Regions from separate parts of the Bacillus sp. es.036 genome, predicted to be linked through region 2. Evidence: riboswitches for the same ligand, from Rfam matches in the RefSeq annotation. Region 2 holds a riboswitch; each other region holds the start of a gene.
The links. Region 2 has a riboswitch for cyclic di-GMP ahead of ATG70_RS20275 (amidase). Riboswitches for the same ligand answer to the same signal wherever they lie in the genome.
Positions count from the first base shown of each region.

Region 1: another riboswitch for cyclic di-GMP. It lies ahead of ATG70_RS16560 (anti-repressor SinI family protein); the one in region 2 lies ahead of ATG70_RS20275 (amidase).
Region 3: another riboswitch for cyclic di-GMP. It lies ahead of ATG70_RS01895 (HD-GYP domain-containing protein); the one in region 2 lies ahead of ATG70_RS20275 (amidase).
Region 4: another riboswitch for cyclic di-GMP. It lies ahead of ATG70_RS07110 (anti-repressor SinI family protein); the one in region 2 lies ahead of ATG70_RS20275 (amidase).

Region 1 is NZ_PDIZ01000001.1:3,311,884-3,315,925, reverse strand. It holds gene ATG70_RS16580 (helix-turn-helix domain-containing protein) at 1-108, opposite strand, end outside; gene ATG70_RS16575 (anti-repressor SinI family protein) at 418-540, shown strand; gene ATG70_RS16570 (hypothetical protein) at 553-816, shown strand; gene ATG70_RS16565 (helix-turn-helix domain-containing protein) at 940-1,275, opposite strand; gene ATG70_RS16560 (anti-repressor SinI family protein) at 1,388-1,507, opposite strand; cyclic di-GMP riboswitch class I at 1,530-1,627, opposite strand; gene ATG70_RS16555 (hypothetical protein) at 1,854-2,147, shown strand; gene ATG70_RS16550 (SDR family oxidoreductase) at 2,235-3,002, shown strand; gene gloA2 (SMU1112c/YaeR family gloxylase I-like metalloprotein) at 3,077-3,469, shown strand; gene ATG70_RS16540 (alpha amylase N-terminal ig-like domain-containing protein) at 3,636-4,042, shown strand, end outside.
Region 2 is NZ_PDIZ01000003.1:307,748-311,789, reverse strand. It holds gene ATG70_RS20290 (lmo0954 family membrane protein) at 1-103, opposite strand, end outside; gene ytzI (YtzI protein) at 300-479, shown strand; gene ATG70_RS20280 (YwbE family protein) at 457-651, shown strand; gene ATG70_RS20275 (amidase) at 696-1,598, opposite strand; cyclic di-GMP riboswitch class I at 1,637-1,723, opposite strand; gene ATG70_RS20270 (HelD family protein) at 1,855-3,960, opposite strand.
Region 3 is NZ_PDIZ01000001.1:354,784-358,825, reverse strand. It holds gene ATG70_RS01910 (STM3941 family protein) at 1-319, opposite strand, end outside; gene ATG70_RS01905 (GerAB/ArcD/ProY family transporter) at 510-1,604, shown strand; gene ATG70_RS22895 (M23 family metallopeptidase) at 1,620-1,904, opposite strand; cyclic di-GMP riboswitch class II at 2,217-2,300, shown strand; gene ATG70_RS01895 (HD-GYP domain-containing protein) at 2,311-2,949, shown strand; gene sda (sporulation histidine kinase inhibitor Sda) at 3,007-3,174, shown strand; gene ATG70_RS01885 (aldo/keto reductase) at 3,346-4,042, shown strand, end outside.
Region 4 is NZ_PDIZ01000001.1:1,367,881-1,371,922, forward strand. It holds gene egtD (L-histidine N(alpha)-methyltransferase) at 1-205, shown strand, start outside; gene ATG70_RS07100 (thioredoxin family protein) at 283-597, shown strand; gene ATG70_RS07105 (hypothetical protein) at 630-860, opposite strand; cyclic di-GMP riboswitch class I at 1,144-1,232, shown strand; gene ATG70_RS07110 (anti-repressor SinI family protein) at 1,257-1,409, shown strand; gene ATG70_RS07115 (glycine--tRNA ligase) at 1,739-3,121, shown strand; gene ATG70_RS07120 (HAD-IA family hydrolase) at 3,182-3,757, shown strand; gene ATG70_RS07125 (MFS transporter) at 3,826-4,042, shown strand, end outside.

The DNA.
Region 1 (4,042 bases), on a different contig from region 2:
TCGCTCGATGGAACTTAAATAAGACTTTGCTACCCCTGCCCGCTTCGCTAATTCTGTCAAAGACAATCCCATTCTATTTCGATAAAGTTTAATTTTTTCACCGATCATCCCTTTACCTCGACTTTATCATTATTTAATGAGTTAATTTTATCAAGAACAGTTTGTTCTGTAAACAGAACAAAAGTCATAGATTTTAAAAATAAACGATAGGAAGAAATATAAAATTGTGAAAAATTAAGAATAGTAGAGGATTTGTTAGAAAATAGAAAGTTTATCCAAAAATACAGCTAAAAATAAAGAATTTTCACTCTTTTTAATCTTCCAAAATAAGACTATATTAGATGTACATTCTAAATAAAGAACAAAAGGTTCTTTATTAGTGTCGGTTATTGCTGAATTTGATAAGGGGGATGGGGAATGAGAACGTATACTGACGAAAAATTGGATCAGGATTGGGTGACCCTTATGTCAATCGCAAGAAATATAGGTTTGTCTAAGGAGGAAGTGAAGCGGTTTTTAATCAATTCCTCAAAAAAGTAAGGAGGAATGATGGTGATTAAGTTAGGTGAGGGGACGTTTGTATCCTATATACTAGGGAAAAGAATCAAAGTGATTGCGGTTGATGAACAAATCGCCAAGCTCTACATTAACGATGAGTATAAAGGAAACTGTGATCTGCCTTTTATTCTAGAGAAAATTCACAGTCTCGAATATAAAGATCAGGACATCAAGGGACTGGTTGAGGATGAACAAAAGATGTATGAGGAACTAAGTAAAATTATTAAAAACCAAACCATTTCGCCTCATGATGAGTGATGGGAAAAGGACCATAAGGTTTAATTAAGCTTCCCCGGTTTACTCGCTAGATTTGTGCTTGCGTGACCTTATTTAAAAATGAAATAAGAGCCTACCAAAAGGTGTCGGCTCTTGCGTGACACTTTATTGATGAGGCCCCTGCTTTGCGCGCCATTTATTAAATTCAAGAAATTCCTTGAATTGATCTTTACTTACACCTGATTCCATCGCTTCTTTCACTAACTTCTTCCATTCAGCGTCTAATTCATTTTGGTGAATCGGATCATCCCCTTGAAGAAGTACTTCGACTGAAACGTCCAAAACATTCGATATTTTATCTAAAAATTGAATAGAGGGATTAGATTGTATATTTCGTTCAATGGAACTTAAATACGATTTCGCGACGTTGGCGCGTTCTGCTAATTCTGAAAGTGATAATCCTTTGCGTAAACGATATTTTTTAACTTCTTCCCCGATCACGTTCAACCCTCCGATTCTTCGACAAAATTCTTTCTATTCTTAATTATACCAGTATGTTTTTGTTCCGTAAATAGAACGAAAGCGGCATAATGCAATGCCGCTTTCGTTAAAGTTACTTTCCATTTTGATGAAGAAATGATTTAATTTCGTTAATATCCATGCCAAGTTCTTTCGCTTCAATGATTAGTGCAACCCATTCTTCATCAAGTTTTTCCTCCGTATGTACGCCCATGTAACTCCTCCTTCAATTCATTCCAGGTAGTTCAGCCATCGTAGAAGCTCCAATAACAACTTCCTTAGATCTGTTTACTTTGCGTCTACTTTTTTTCAAAAATAGTTGCCCTTTTCTGGAGGATACGTTGTACGATTAACGAATGCTAACGAAAATAACTTCTTTCATCATAGGACATTTAACCTACGAAAGGTGTAGAAAATTGTAAAAAATAACAATTATTTATGACTATTTTTGTAAAAAAGCGGCTTAATTTATCCTCATCTGCAGACGGTGGTTTCATGGATACATATTTTTCAAAGAGATGGCAAAAATACCACTATTACGGCTACAAGGAGGAGTTATTTTGAAAAAGTGGATGCTATCACTAGTTACTTGTTTACTTGCGTTGAACATTGCAGCATGCTCCAATGCAAATGAAGAAGAAGGTCCCGTTGAAGATCCAGAAATGCAGGAGAATACGCCTGAGGATGAAGAGAATGTGAATGAAGACGATGGAACAATTGATGAAGAAGATGACGATACGATGAATCAGGATGGGAACCAAGAAGGCGATCAAGATGAAGATGGCAACATGGAGGAAGGCGATATGGACGACGCCGAGAAGCAGCCGAATGATGAAACGGAAGATCAGCAATAAGAGGCCTATGCAGGTCTCTTTTTATTTTCAAAAAACGGTCTAAAAAAACGTAGCAGCGGGAATAGCAGAAAAAAGGAGGTTATGAACATGAACAAGGTGGCAGTGATTACAGGTGGAGGTTCTGGCATTGGAGAAGCGACAGCTAAGCGAATGGCGAAAGAAGGGATTCGCGTTTGTTTATTTGATTTAAAAGAAAGTCGTGCAGAACAAGTGAAGGAAGAAATTATTAATGACGGGGGTGAAGCATTAGTACTTGATGTGGACGTTTCCGACGAAGAACGGGTTACATACGGATTAAAGCAAGTTGTGAGCGAATGGGGACGCATTGATATTCTTTTCAATAATGCCGGGATTAACGGAACGCTCAATCCAATTGAAGAAATGAAGGTAGAGGAGTGGGATCAAACGATTGAAACAAACTTGCGAAGTACGTTTTTAATGGTAAAGCATGTGATTCCTTATATGAAAGAAAGCGGTGGGAGTATCGTTATCACAAGCTCCATCAATGGGAATCGCACCTTCTCAAACTTCGGCATGTCTGCCTACAGTACGTCCAAAGCAGGACAAGTGGCTTTTATGAAAATGGCTGCGCTTGAACTGGCTCAGTATCGCATTCGCGTTAACGCGATTTGTCCTGGTGCGATTGAAACAAACATTGATCAGAATACCGATAAAAAAGAAAGTGTGGAAGACATCGAAATCCCTGTCGAATATCCTGAAGGAAGTCATCCTCTTGAGCAAAAGCCAGGCTCTTCAGAGCAAGTAGCGGATGTGGTTTACTTTTTAGCTTCGGAAGCATCCAGTCATGTGACAGGCACAGCGATGTTTGTAGATGGAGCAGAATCGCTATTATAAAAGAAAAACCTGGCGTTGAGTCAGGTTTTCTTATTGACGTTAGAGCATCTCGGGACTATCGTGGAACAGAGGTGATGAAAATGTTTACAAAAGTCCATCATGTGGCTGTTATTTGCTCAGATTATGAACGATCCAAAGAATTTTATACGAATACCCTGGGATTAACAGTTATCGAAGAAACGTATCGAAAAGAACGAAATTCGTACAAACTCGATTTAGCTGTAGGGGAACATACTCAAATTGAATTGTTTTCTTTTCCGAACGCCCCTGAGAGACCGAGTTACCCTGAAGCGAGAGGTTTAAGGCACGTGGCGTTTGAAGTAACGGATCTTGATGAGGCGGTGCAACACCTTAAGGAAAAAGGCGTTTCATCACTTGAAAACACAAGAGTGGATGAGCTCACAAACAAGCGCTTTACCTTTTTCGCAGATCCAGACGGTCTGCCAATTGAACTATATGAGAAATGAAACAATATTCTAAAAATAGTTGATTCCTTTTAAAACCTGTGACAAAATAAAGAGTGAAAGCGTTTGCTAAATGATGGAATCGTTGGTTTATTTTTAAAGACAAGCGATTTCCTTGTTTTTATCGTTTTGTGCAAACGGTTTCACATTTTCGTTAAGGGGGAAAAGGATGAAAAGGGGTAATCGAAGAAAACTTTCACTGTCACTCGTCATTATTCTTGTTATACAACTGCTTGCTGGGGCTATTCCAGGAACAGTGAAGGCAGCTAGTAGTCCTATTATTGATGGAACGTCTGCAACGTTTATTTTCGAAGGAGATGGGAGCGAGGAATCGGTTCTTGTAGCCGGTGATTTCACAAATTGGCAGGAAGGAGCGCTACCGCTCGAGAAGGTAGAGGGTGTCTGGAAGTTAACGGTAGATGATTTATCCGATGGACTTCATCAGTACAAATTTATCGTAGGGGATGAATGGATGAAAGATCCTTTAAATCCGAATGGTAGCGATAACAGTACGTTTACAATTGGTGAGACGACAGATGAACGGATTGTTACCCTTGTCGGTGATTTGCAGGAAGA
Region 2 (4,042 bases):
ATAAGATACCGAGGCTGATGATCATTCCTACTAACGATCCAAGGTTCGATAGTAAGACAACTGCAGCAATAACCCCTACTAATAACAAACCTGCTTTCTTCATCATAATCGCCTCCTTTCATATTTTTATTCTACTTTCTTGCATTAGCTTTCATAATGAGCTAGAGCTATATCTTTGCATAAGACCTGAGTCCTAGTTAGATGATAGATAGTGTCACTTATATGGTTAGTGCCTGTTCTATCTTAACCGAGCAAATCATGGTAAAGTGAAATCAGACATCACGGAAAGGAGTTCGGGAATGGTTATTATTGTTACAATTATCGTTGTAATCATTATGACAATTGTCATTGCCGCTGCTTTTGGAATAGCTGTATCAAAAGGATACAGCGTCAAACATACTGTCGATCCGTTGCCAGAGGAGCATCGGCACAAAACGACAGAGGAAGAGGGTAAACATGAACGGACAGAATCGGAGTAATATAGCACCTGGGAAAACCGTTGATATCGTCTTGAAACAAGATCAGCGATCAGGTAAAACAACACGTGGAATTGTGAAAGATATTTTAACAAAGTCTCCAACTCACCCACACGGTATTAAGGTACGTCTTGAAGATGGACAAGTTGGTCGTGTAAAAGAAATTTTGTCATAATAAATAGAAAAACCCCCGGACAATTCCCGGGGGTTTTCACTTTCCTATGGTTTTAACGCCATCCAACTATCGAGATAATGAATAGAAAAACCTTCTACAGCTGTTGAATTTTCATACGCTGTTTTCACTATGAGAAGCTCTTCAGTCATTTTGGCTTCTCCTTCTTCAAAAAATGTAATGTAGGAAGCTTCTGACGTTTCTCCCGTCTCTACACCGATAGAAATTTTTTTATCATACTGTTCAGCGAATGCTATTTCATTACGAACAAGCGCAATAATCCCATTCCCTCCATCAGCACGATCTCGATAAGCCATCAATGTCGTCACATCAGCTATTTGAATAATCCATTCAGCCAAATTCCCTTTTCCATATCGATTTTGATACGTTTGTTCATCAAACCAGAACGGTGTGTCTACTCCAAATGATAGACCGAGCTCTTTGGCTCGTGCTTTTCCATCTGTTAATCGATCCTGATAAAAAGCGATTGTATTCTGATAGTTGTTTGTCCATCCAGAATGGAGATATGGCTCAATATCTAGGTGAACACCGCTAAATTTTTGGAGCTCTGATGCAGTGGCCTGATATGCTTTCAACCAATTAAATAAATTCGCTTGATATGTAGCACCTTTAAGCGTAGCCCAGTTTGGTGCTCCATCAAGCGCATGGACACGTATCCCTCTAGCAGTCGCTCGTTCGATAAATGTGTGATATGAGGATGCTATAATGGATCGGTTGATTTGTAAATACGCATCACTAACTTGTTGTTTTTCCATAAATTGAAGGATTTCTTCAGGTTTTGTTTCAATGTCCCTTGTGTTCCAAATCCATGTAGCAAGGGATTTGTCCATTTCGATCGCCTCAGCTCTCCCATCGGGCAATACAATAGATTGTACAAAATCGCTCAGTACAAAAAAGAGAATAACAACAGCAACAGGTACCTTTTTCACATGTATGCTCTCCTTTTTTCTGAACCCAGAGCTCAACCCCTGGCAGTCTGGCAACCATTCGCAACATGGCGGGCAGCCCCAAAACTTTGCCTCCCTACTTTTCAATAGGTATGCCTTTTTCAGTTTTATCTTCCAACTACTTTTATTATCGGTAGAGAGATCGTGAGAGTTTAGCTAAATTTTATCGCATATTAAATCATACTGTGCAGCTAATTCTTCAAGAATGCCGCCTCTTATTTCTTAAACAAACGTTTGATTAACTTGGTAACAACGTTGAAGGAACCTCTGTATAAAACAGTTTGAGCTCGTGCAATGCTCGCGTACAACCCACATATAATAGTTTTGCATCTTCCACATTGGATCCGTAATTTCCTTCATTCGCATTTGCTATGATAACCCCATCGAATTCTAAACCCTTTGTTAGATAGATCGGTACTATGGAAATGTCGCCTTCATATGAGCGATCTTCTTTTGTAAGAAGATTGACATCTTTCTCCTTAGCAAACTTTTGATACAACTGCTCACATTCTTCTTCAGTTCTTCCAACAATGGCAATCGTTTTCATCCCTCGACTTTTCATTTCCTGAGCTGTGTCAAACAAGCGATCGAATAAACTTTCTTTCTCTATTTTACGAACGGTAACACTCTCTCCACTACGAAATACAGGGACTGCAGGTTGAACAGGTATGTTAGCATGCGCAATAATTTCATTTGCAAATTCAATAATTTCTAATGTAGAGCGATAGCTTTGTTCTAATTCGATATACAGCTCGTTTTTCTGAAAGAGGTCTTTGAATTCCTGCCATTGATGAATCCCTTTATAGGCATGAATACCCTGAGCTAGATCGCCTAGAATCGTAAACGATTGCGATCGATTCACTGCCATCAATAAAGCTAATTGAAAAGGGGAAAAGTCCTGCGCCTCATCTATCACAATGTGTTGAAAAACATCGTCTTTATGCACGCCGTTTAATTTAAATTGAATATAGAGAAGAGGAGCAAGGTCAGATGGGGATACTTTCTTCTTTTTTAATAGCTTAGATGTTCCTGATATTATTCCTTCATCTAATAGTTGCGTTCGTTTTGTTTTAGGAACATACTCTGGAGGATTTGCCTGAAACAATTCCTTATAAAAAGAAAGCGCTGTTTGCTTCGGCCATCTTTTAAAATATAGGTTTAGCTGTGTATTCGCAACTTTACGATACTCTTTTTGTAAATGACTCCCATCAATTGACTTAATCTCATCTTTGATCCAGACCTTAAAGCGATTCATGATCATATCACGCTTTCGTCCAACAGGATATGCGGAGAGATCTTCTAGCCACTGCTGAATTTTAACTTCAGGCAGCTTACTTCCTTCAAATGGAATGAAGTCTCCTTCTGGTCCTACGGATTGGCTATAAAAGAATAGGGCTTTGTCGATCCAGTCTTTGAAAAGAATCGATCCTTTCACCCTTCCCCCAGCTAAGTTCATATCTGGCCGCTCTCTCGCGAACCATTTTTGAAGGTCGTCTTCTGTAGCATCTAATTTCACTTTTTCCTCAATCATGCTTAATGTCCAATCAGTAAAAGTCGATTGTTGAATTCCTCCTACCCCTAACTCAGGAAGAACACCAGAAATATAGTCAAGAAACATACGGTTCGGTGCAAAAATAATCATTCTTCCTGCTTGTATCGTATCTCGATACTCGTACAACAAGTAAGCTAACCGATGCAAGGCAACTGTTGTTTTACCGCTTCCTGCTGCACCTTGAATGATTAAGGGTGTCGATCGTTCTGCACGAATAATATCATTTTGTTTTGCTTGTATTGTAGAAACAATGTCGCGAAGGCGATTGTCTTTATTTTCACTGAGGCGATAGAGTAGAAACTCATCTGATCCACTTAAATCATCGCTTCCTTCTACATAAGTGTCCACCACTCGCTGAAGTTCTTTATCTCGAATCACAATGTTTCTTTTTAGTTCGATATTCCCTTCAATCACGCCATCTGGAGACAAATAATAAACATCTTCTTCTGGACCAGTAAAGGCATAGAACATACTTGCAACAGGCGCTCGCCAATCAATGACTAGAGAATCCTGTGAATCACCATCTGCTACGCCAACCTTCCCAATGTAGTAGGCGCGTGATGACTTCTCATCTTCTTGAAAATCCATTCTCGCAAAATACGGTTCTTTAGCAGCGATAGCAAGTGATTGACGATTTTCTTCACGAATGCTTTCAAGAGCCTGTTCGGTTACATTATCACCTGAATACCGGGGATACCCTTCCAATGTTTTTTGTTGTTTTGTAATCTCGGCAGCAATTTGATCGAGTTGCTGCTTCTCTTTTCGATAGGCACTTTGATTTTTATGATCCAAGATCAGTTACCTCCTTCTGAGATTTGTCTTTAACTGAGACAGAAGTTTAATACTACCATAAGTGCAGTTTATCTACCAAGTT
Region 3 (4,042 bases), on a different contig from region 2:
TATGCATGCGATACGGGATAAACGCTTCAATGTCTTCCCATCGAATGTTTATTTTATCTGTTGGGAGCACATATAGCTCCAAATCCTCGGGAGTTAGGGTTACATGGGGGTGACCTGTAGCGATTTTTTTAGCATACATTGTGAGAATAAACAGGAAAAAACCACCACAAAGTAGCATAATGAATGCAAACAAAAAGCTACCTGCTTGAAATAAAGTATAAGAAAAATACCCACCCGCCCCTACGAACAACAAGCATCCGACCATTAATAAGAGTAATTTTCTTTTTGATTCGTAGAACTTCATCACCGTTTCTTCCACTACCCTTCCCCCTTCACGAGTTAAAATCTCCTATTTAATACCCTGGTCTCACAGATCTCAATCCATCATTTTCTATATTATGGGATATTTTTAAATAAACGTGAAAGCATCCTTTTCTACTCATCACATTTTTTTTAATAAGCTGGAGATAGTAGTAATAACCGCGGAATGATCGGAGATGGCAGTGGAGATGAAAACGAGCAAGCAAATTAATTCAGTTCAATTTCTCTTTATCATTTTCCAAACCCAAGTAGGAGTAGGTATACTCTCCTTACCTGGAACACTCCATTCCACAGCTGGAAACGATGGCTGGATCTCGATCATAATGGCTGGAGTAGGCTTTCAAGTCGTTATCTTCGTTCTGTATTCTTTAAGTAAACGATTTTCTACCTTATCGCTCTATGAGTATGCACCAAAAATCATGGGACGATTGATCGGCACAATGATTTCGATCGGTTACATTTTATTTGCAGGATTAACGGCAATCCTCGTGCTCCAACTATTTCAAGTAAGTATTAACACTTGGATTCTGCCTCGAACTCCTTCAATCGTAATCCTTTCTCTTCTATCAATCTCAGGCGCCTATCTTGTCTCTGGGAGAGTAAAAGTGCTCGGTCGATTCAATCAATTCGTCACGATCTTAGTTGTCCCTCTCGTTGTAATGATTCTAGTCGCATTAAGGTACTCCGATATCCGTTACATCCTTCCCATTGCTGAGAACGGCTTAAGTCCGATCCTAAAAGCCACACCCGAAGGGTTCTTTTCCATGATTGGTTTTGAGATGGCTTTATTTGTTTTTCCTTATTTACAAAACAAAGGAAAAGAAGCACTCGTTAGTTTAACGCTCTCCAACGTTGCGGTGACGTGCTTTTACTGCCTAATTACGATTTCAACATATGTGTATTTTAGCCCAAGGCAGTTTGAAACGATTCAAGATCCTACCGTTTATATGTTAAAAGGAATCTCTTTTCTAATCGTTGATCGGATTGATCTGCTGTTTCTATCAATTTGGACCGTATCCGTCTTAACCTCTTTTGGATCATATTTATACATTTCTTCTGAGGGGGTTAAGACGCTTACAAAACGAAAGAGAGCAACGTGGCCAATTATCATAACGACCTTTCTCATATTGGCTATTTCTCTTGTTCCTCATGATATGTTCACAATTGAAACCCTTTCAAACTTTCATGCCACTGCCAGCTATTTCTTTGTATTTGGAATTCCATTACTTTTGTTAATCATTAGCACAATAAGAAAAACAGAGCTTAAGGATAAACCTCAGTAAGCTCTGTTTCACGATCTAATTGCAGTTATAGGCTTTTAATCTTTGTCCAACGTAGATTTGGTTCGGGTTTGAAATATTGTTCAGTGAAGCAAGGTAGTTCGTAGTTAAACCATATTTAGAGGCAATTTCTGATAGAGTGTCACCATATTTCACCGTATAATAAACCGGTCCAAAACATCCAGCTGGCGCATTGACTACAGGTCCTTTTGCTTCAACTGTAGGGGTACTTACCTGTGCTGCTCCAGCTAATAATCCAACTGAGACAAATGAAATTGTTGCGAATTTTGCGAGCTTCTTCATTCTACTCCTCCTCGATATGTATTCTTCTCATCTGATTTTCACCAAATAAGTATACTAACATCATATCTCGAAAATGGATAATTTTGTATTGGGAAAAAGAGTATAATTTATTTGGAAGATCCTACTGTTTTATTTCATTGTTGCCCAATAGGATTAATGGTCCCTTTAAAGTAGACTTGGCTTTCTACCTGACGCTCAGTTGCTTTAACCCTACGTATAAAACCGTGCATAAAACTATTAACAAACACGCCTTTTTATGGTATTGATTAGATAAGGAATTTGAGTTCCCTTAATTTCACAGAAACACAACACTAAAAAAGAGAATGCGATGAACTATCATTTTAGCCTGGGCACTTGAATGATAGGGAGCAAGTAGTGCAACCGGCTCCTTAAAAGGAGAATGAACATGAAAAAGTGTACATTGCACGGGCACGCTCATTTATTTTCTTATCAATCACTGCAATTGATGGAACTTCTCCGTCATCACGATCCATCTTCCTTTCATCACTCCGTTCAATCCACAAGTTATTATATTGATTTTTGCTTGCACTACAATCTTCACTCCCTATTGAAGCCGATCATCCTTCAGTCCGTTCTTTTACACGACATAGGAATGCTACTTGTTCCAAAAGAGATTCTTCAACAGAATAGACCACTCACTCTTTCTGAGAAAAGGGAGCTGGAACAACATCCAGAACTTGGCATAGAGCTTTTATGTGACTATCCAGAAATTGATTTCGAGCCTTCCTTGGTCTTGCATCATCACGAAAATAATGACGGATCAGGATATCCAGATCACATGTTGAAGGAACAGCTGCCGTTTGCAGTAAATCTCCTTCGTGTGATTGATAGCTATACCGCTATGACTATGGACCGACCTTATCGGGCAAAGCGATCAGATCAAGACGCCATCCATGAGCTTAAGGAACATCGAAACCTGTATGATGCTCGATGCACTTTCTTGTTTGTTGCCTATATGGAAAAGCGATTAAAGGGGAAAAATATTCTGCTTCATTATTTTGATTATGTACCCCATCAAAAATGAAAAGGAGCACATCCTTTATCGTTTCAGCCACAACAACAAATGAGGGAGGTCATCAGAATGATGTTTCTTACAAATCAGGAGCTGTTCATTGCCTATTGTGATGCGTATAAGCTTCAACTTGATCAAGCGTTTATCGAAATGTTAACTTCTGAAATTTATCGCAGGGGGCTAACTCCTCCTGATGCACATATGGATTGTTATGAAAAAGCGAGAATGGTTCGGTAGGTCGCCGTAACTTAAAAGAGCTTACTCGCATTTCCGTAAGCTCTTTTATGGTGTGATAAACCATTCCCAATTATTTTCTTTGAAAATGAATTGATCACGCTTACATAAGTTTACATTTTCTAGAACGAGGTACTAGTTTAAAGAATGTACTCCAGAAAGGAATGAGTTTGGATGAAGGAATCAATTCCAGAAATCACGTTGAATGATGGCCTTACTTTACCTGCGATTGGATTTGGAACTTACAAATTAAACGGAAATCATGGTGCAACTGGCATCACGAGTGCCATTGATGTTGGCTACCGCCTCATTGATACCGCGTATAATTATGAGAATGAAGGAACGGTGGGTGAAGCCATTCGTCGTAGCACGGTACCAAGAAACGAATTGCGCATCACATCGAAACTACCAGGTCGCTACCAGGAATATGAAAAAGCGGTCACCGCTATTCAAGAATCACTTTATCGCGCCAATTTAGATTACTATGATTTGTACCTCATCCACTGGCCAAACCCGAAACAAGGTCATTTTGTAGAAGCGTGGCAAGCTTTAATTGATGCAAAAAAATGGGGCTTGATTCGCTCGATTGGCGTATGCAACTTTCTCCCTGAGCACTTAGAACAATTGGAAAATGAAACGGGAGTAAAACCGAGCATCAATCAAATCGAATTGCATCCCTTCTTCAATCAAGAAGAGCAAAGAAGATGGCACGAACAAAACAACATTAAAACAGAATCCTGGAGTCCACTCGCTCGAGTGAATGACATTTTAGAAAATGAAACGATTTCGCAAATCGCGAACCAGCATAACAAGTCCGTCTCGCAGATTATTTTACGCTGGCATTACCAATTAGGATCAATTCCGATTCCTA
Region 4 (4,042 bases), on a different contig from region 2:
TCTAGTTAGTTTGCTAGATCAACATGTGGGAATAGGCGATCACACCATCCAATTTAGGGAACATGAGTCCATCCATACAGAAAACTCGTATAAGTACGGTATTAAAGAATTCCAACAGTTAGCGGAAAATGCAGGTTTTCTACCAATGAAAACCTGGACTGATAAGGAGAGGCTTTTTAGCTTGCATTATTTTAGTGTTAAGTAATGTATGCTTACTTACAGACAGAGAATGATTATTTCGATATAATTGTTAGTGAAGATACAGTTGAAGGAGAGATAAATATGAAGAAAATCGAAACAACTGATTCCTATCAGTCATTCATTAACAATAAGGATATATCCATTCTAAAATACGAAGCAAACTGGTGTCCTGATTGCAAACGTCTTGATTTTTTTATTGATGATATCATTAATGTTAATCAAGATAAGTCCTGGGCTCAAATTGACATTGAACAGTTTCCTGAAATCACAGAGGAAAATAATGTAATGGGCATTCCTAGCTTACTCGTTTATAAAGATGGGAAGAAAGTTGGTCACTTGCATAGTGCAAATACAAAAAACCCCGATCAAGTGAAAGAATATCTAAGTCAGTTTTAATAATAAGAGAAGGTTGCATGTGCAACCTTCTCTTATTTTGTAAGGACATATTCAACTGAGCCGTCGTTAAGTGAATGAACGTAAGCAATTGAGTAGCCGATGCTAAGATAAATCGATAGGGTTTCTGTACATGAAGGATGGAGGGGCTCAGTTGGTGCGTGAAGGCTTTTGTAGAGTGCAGTTGTTTGATTGGAAAATGGTGAACAGTGGAGAAGTACGACATGTTTTCCACTCCAAGCAGTACCGATTTGATGTCGTCTCATGACACTCCTCCTTTACCGTATTTTTAGTTTTCTTCAATCACCTGCAACAATGAGAAGCTACTCGGTTTAGACGGAAAGATTCACTTTGGTGATAGGAGTATGATATGATTCTTGCAAGTTGAATGATATGAATACGACATTATTTTAAAAATATTTTGAATTTTTTCTGCGTAGCTGGTATATTAGTAACATATACCGGCAAACTTCTCTTAAAAATTTGCGGATTCTTTAAAAACATGTAACATTTCTAGGAAAATAGTCGGTGCATGTCATTTCTTAATTCTCCAGATAAGGGCAAACCATTCTAAAGAATGGGACGCAAAGACACAGGTCTAATGTTGGGTCACCAACGATGACGGCTGGTCCTCCTGGAAACCCGATAAGGAGGAGAAAAGAATGACCATGGCAGAGATTAAGCCTAAGAAAGTACTTGATCAAGAATGGGTTATTCTAATGAGGGCTGCCCGGGAGCTTGGATTACAAAAGGAAGAGGTAAGGACATTCCTAAGACAAGATAAAAAACCAACATCCACGAATGTACATAAATGATAAGCGACCAGTAAGGTCGTTTTTTTCTGGCTTAATCCTTGACTTTAGGTGAACATTTTTTGTATCATATGTCATATCAATCTCATACATAACCATACTAACTATGAAGGACAAATAGTAATCAGATAAACCTCAATGAAGCGATTCGGGGATGGTGCGAGCCCGAATAAGGTCTGATGAAACGGCGGTCTGGAGTTTACGTTCTGAAAGTGGATGCATGATATGCATCAACTAGGGTGGAACCGCGGGTGCATAAGCTCTCGTCCCTGGACATTTATTGTCCATGGAGCGAGAGCTTTTTATATTGATTGAAAAAAGGAGAGAATAACATGACAATTTCTATGGATCAGATCGTATCTGTATCAAAGCACAGAGGATTTATTTTTCCAGGGTCTGATATTTACGGAGGACTCGCAAATACGTGGGACTATGGTCCGCTTGGCGTAGAATTAAAAAACAATATTAAAGGAGCATGGTGGAAGAAATTTGTTCAAGAATCTCCATATAATAGTGGCCTAGATGCTGCCATATTGATGAACCCTAAAACTTGGGAAGCTTCAGGGCACCTAGGTAACTTTAATGATCCATTAATCGATTGTAAAAGTTGTAAAACAAGACACCGTGCTGACAAGTTAATTGAAGACGCACTATCGACAGAAGAAGATGAAATGATTGCTGACGGCCTTTCATTTGAAGAAATGGAAAGACTTATTAAAAACAACAACATTACATGTCCTGAATGTGGTAGTGAAGACTTTACAGAAATACGTCAGTTTGATTTAATGTTTAAAACACATCAAGGTGTAACGAAATCAAGCACAAGTGAAATTTACCTTCGACCGGAAACGGCACAAGGGATTTTTGTTAACTTTAAAAATGTACAACGTTCGATGCGTAAAAAAGTACCTTTTGGTATTGCGCAAATAGGAAAAAGCTTCCGAAACGAAATCACACCTGGTAACTTTACGTTCCGGACTCGCGAATTTGAACAAATGGAGCTGGAATTTTTCTGTAAACCTGGTGATGAACTAGAATGGCATGACTATTGGAAAGAGTATTGCAAAAACTGGTTGCTGAATCTTGGGGTAAAAGAGGATAGCATTCGATTACGTGAGCATGCGGAAGATGAGCTTTCTCATTATAGTAATGCAACAACTGATATTGAGTATAAATTCCCATTTGGTTGGGGTGAGCTATGGGGTGTTGCTTCAAGAACAGATTACGATCTTAAGCAGCATATGGAACACTCAAATGAAGATTTTACTTATCATGATCAGCAAACGGGTGAAAAGTATGTACCATATTGTATCGAGCCTTCACTCGGTGCAGATCGTGTGACGCTTGCCTTTTTGATTGAAGCATATGAAGAGCAAGAGCTTGAAGATGGCACTTCTAGAAGTGTGATGCACTTCCATCCGGCGATTGCGCCATTTAAAGCAGCTGTCTTCCCACTTTCTAAAAAACTTTCTGAAGAAGCGCGTGCCGTTCATGCTGAGCTATCTAAATACTTTATGGTTGATTATGACGAAGCTGGTTCAATCGGTAAACGTTACCGTCGTCATGATGAAATTGGTACACCATACGCGATTACGTTTGATTTTGATTCTGTAGAAGATCAGCAAGTCACGATTCGTGACCGTGATACGATGGAACAAAAAAGAATGCCGATTTCAGAACTGAAAAGCTTTCTTGAAGAAAAAACACAATTTTAATTAAAGTAGCCGCTCATGTACGAGCGGCTTTTCTTTACTAATGAGGAGAGTGAGTGAAAGGTGAGAATACTTTGGGATTTTGATGGGACATTATTTGATACATATCCAGCGTTTACAAAAGTGATGAAACAGTTAGTCTCCTCGGAGATATCGGAAGAAGAGATATTGAGGGAGTTGAAAGTTTCCTTTCATCATGCAACAGAAGTATTTCAATTAACCGAGGAGCAGATTACAGCATTTCGCAAAAAAGATAATGCCCTTTCGCCTGACGATAAACCACCATTTAAAGGATTAAAAACGATTCTGGAAAAAGCCGAGTTAAATGTGATCATGACACATAAACCACGTGCTGAAGTGATTGCTATTTTAAAGCATTTTGATATGGAACATTATTTTGCTGATCTCATAGCAGGTGACGATGGTTTTCCACGAAAGCCCGATCCTGCTTCGTACCATCATTTGAACGATCAATACCATTTGGACCTTGCGGTAGGGGATCGTCTGTTGGATATTCTTCCTGCAAAAGAAGTGGGTATGAAAACATGTCTCTTTCAAAATGACTCTCCAGGAGCCGATTTTTATGTGACAAATTATCATGACCTAAATGAAATGCTATGGCCTTCTAATTATTCATAATCAAGTAGTTGATCCCCTTTGTGTCCGTATGTGATAATACACATATGAACACAAAGGGGATGTTTTGGTTGGATAAAAAACTTCGGTTTATATTGATTACATTTTTGCTAGGTGTTTTTCTAGGTGCTCTGGACTCAGGCATCGTATCTCCTGCGTTAACGACCCTTATAGAAGATCTAGGAATTGACTTAAAATGGACGGTTTGGGTAGTAACGATTTATACGCTCGTCTATGCGGTAAGCATGCCAATTGTAGGGAAACTTGCTGATTTATTTGGCAGAAAAC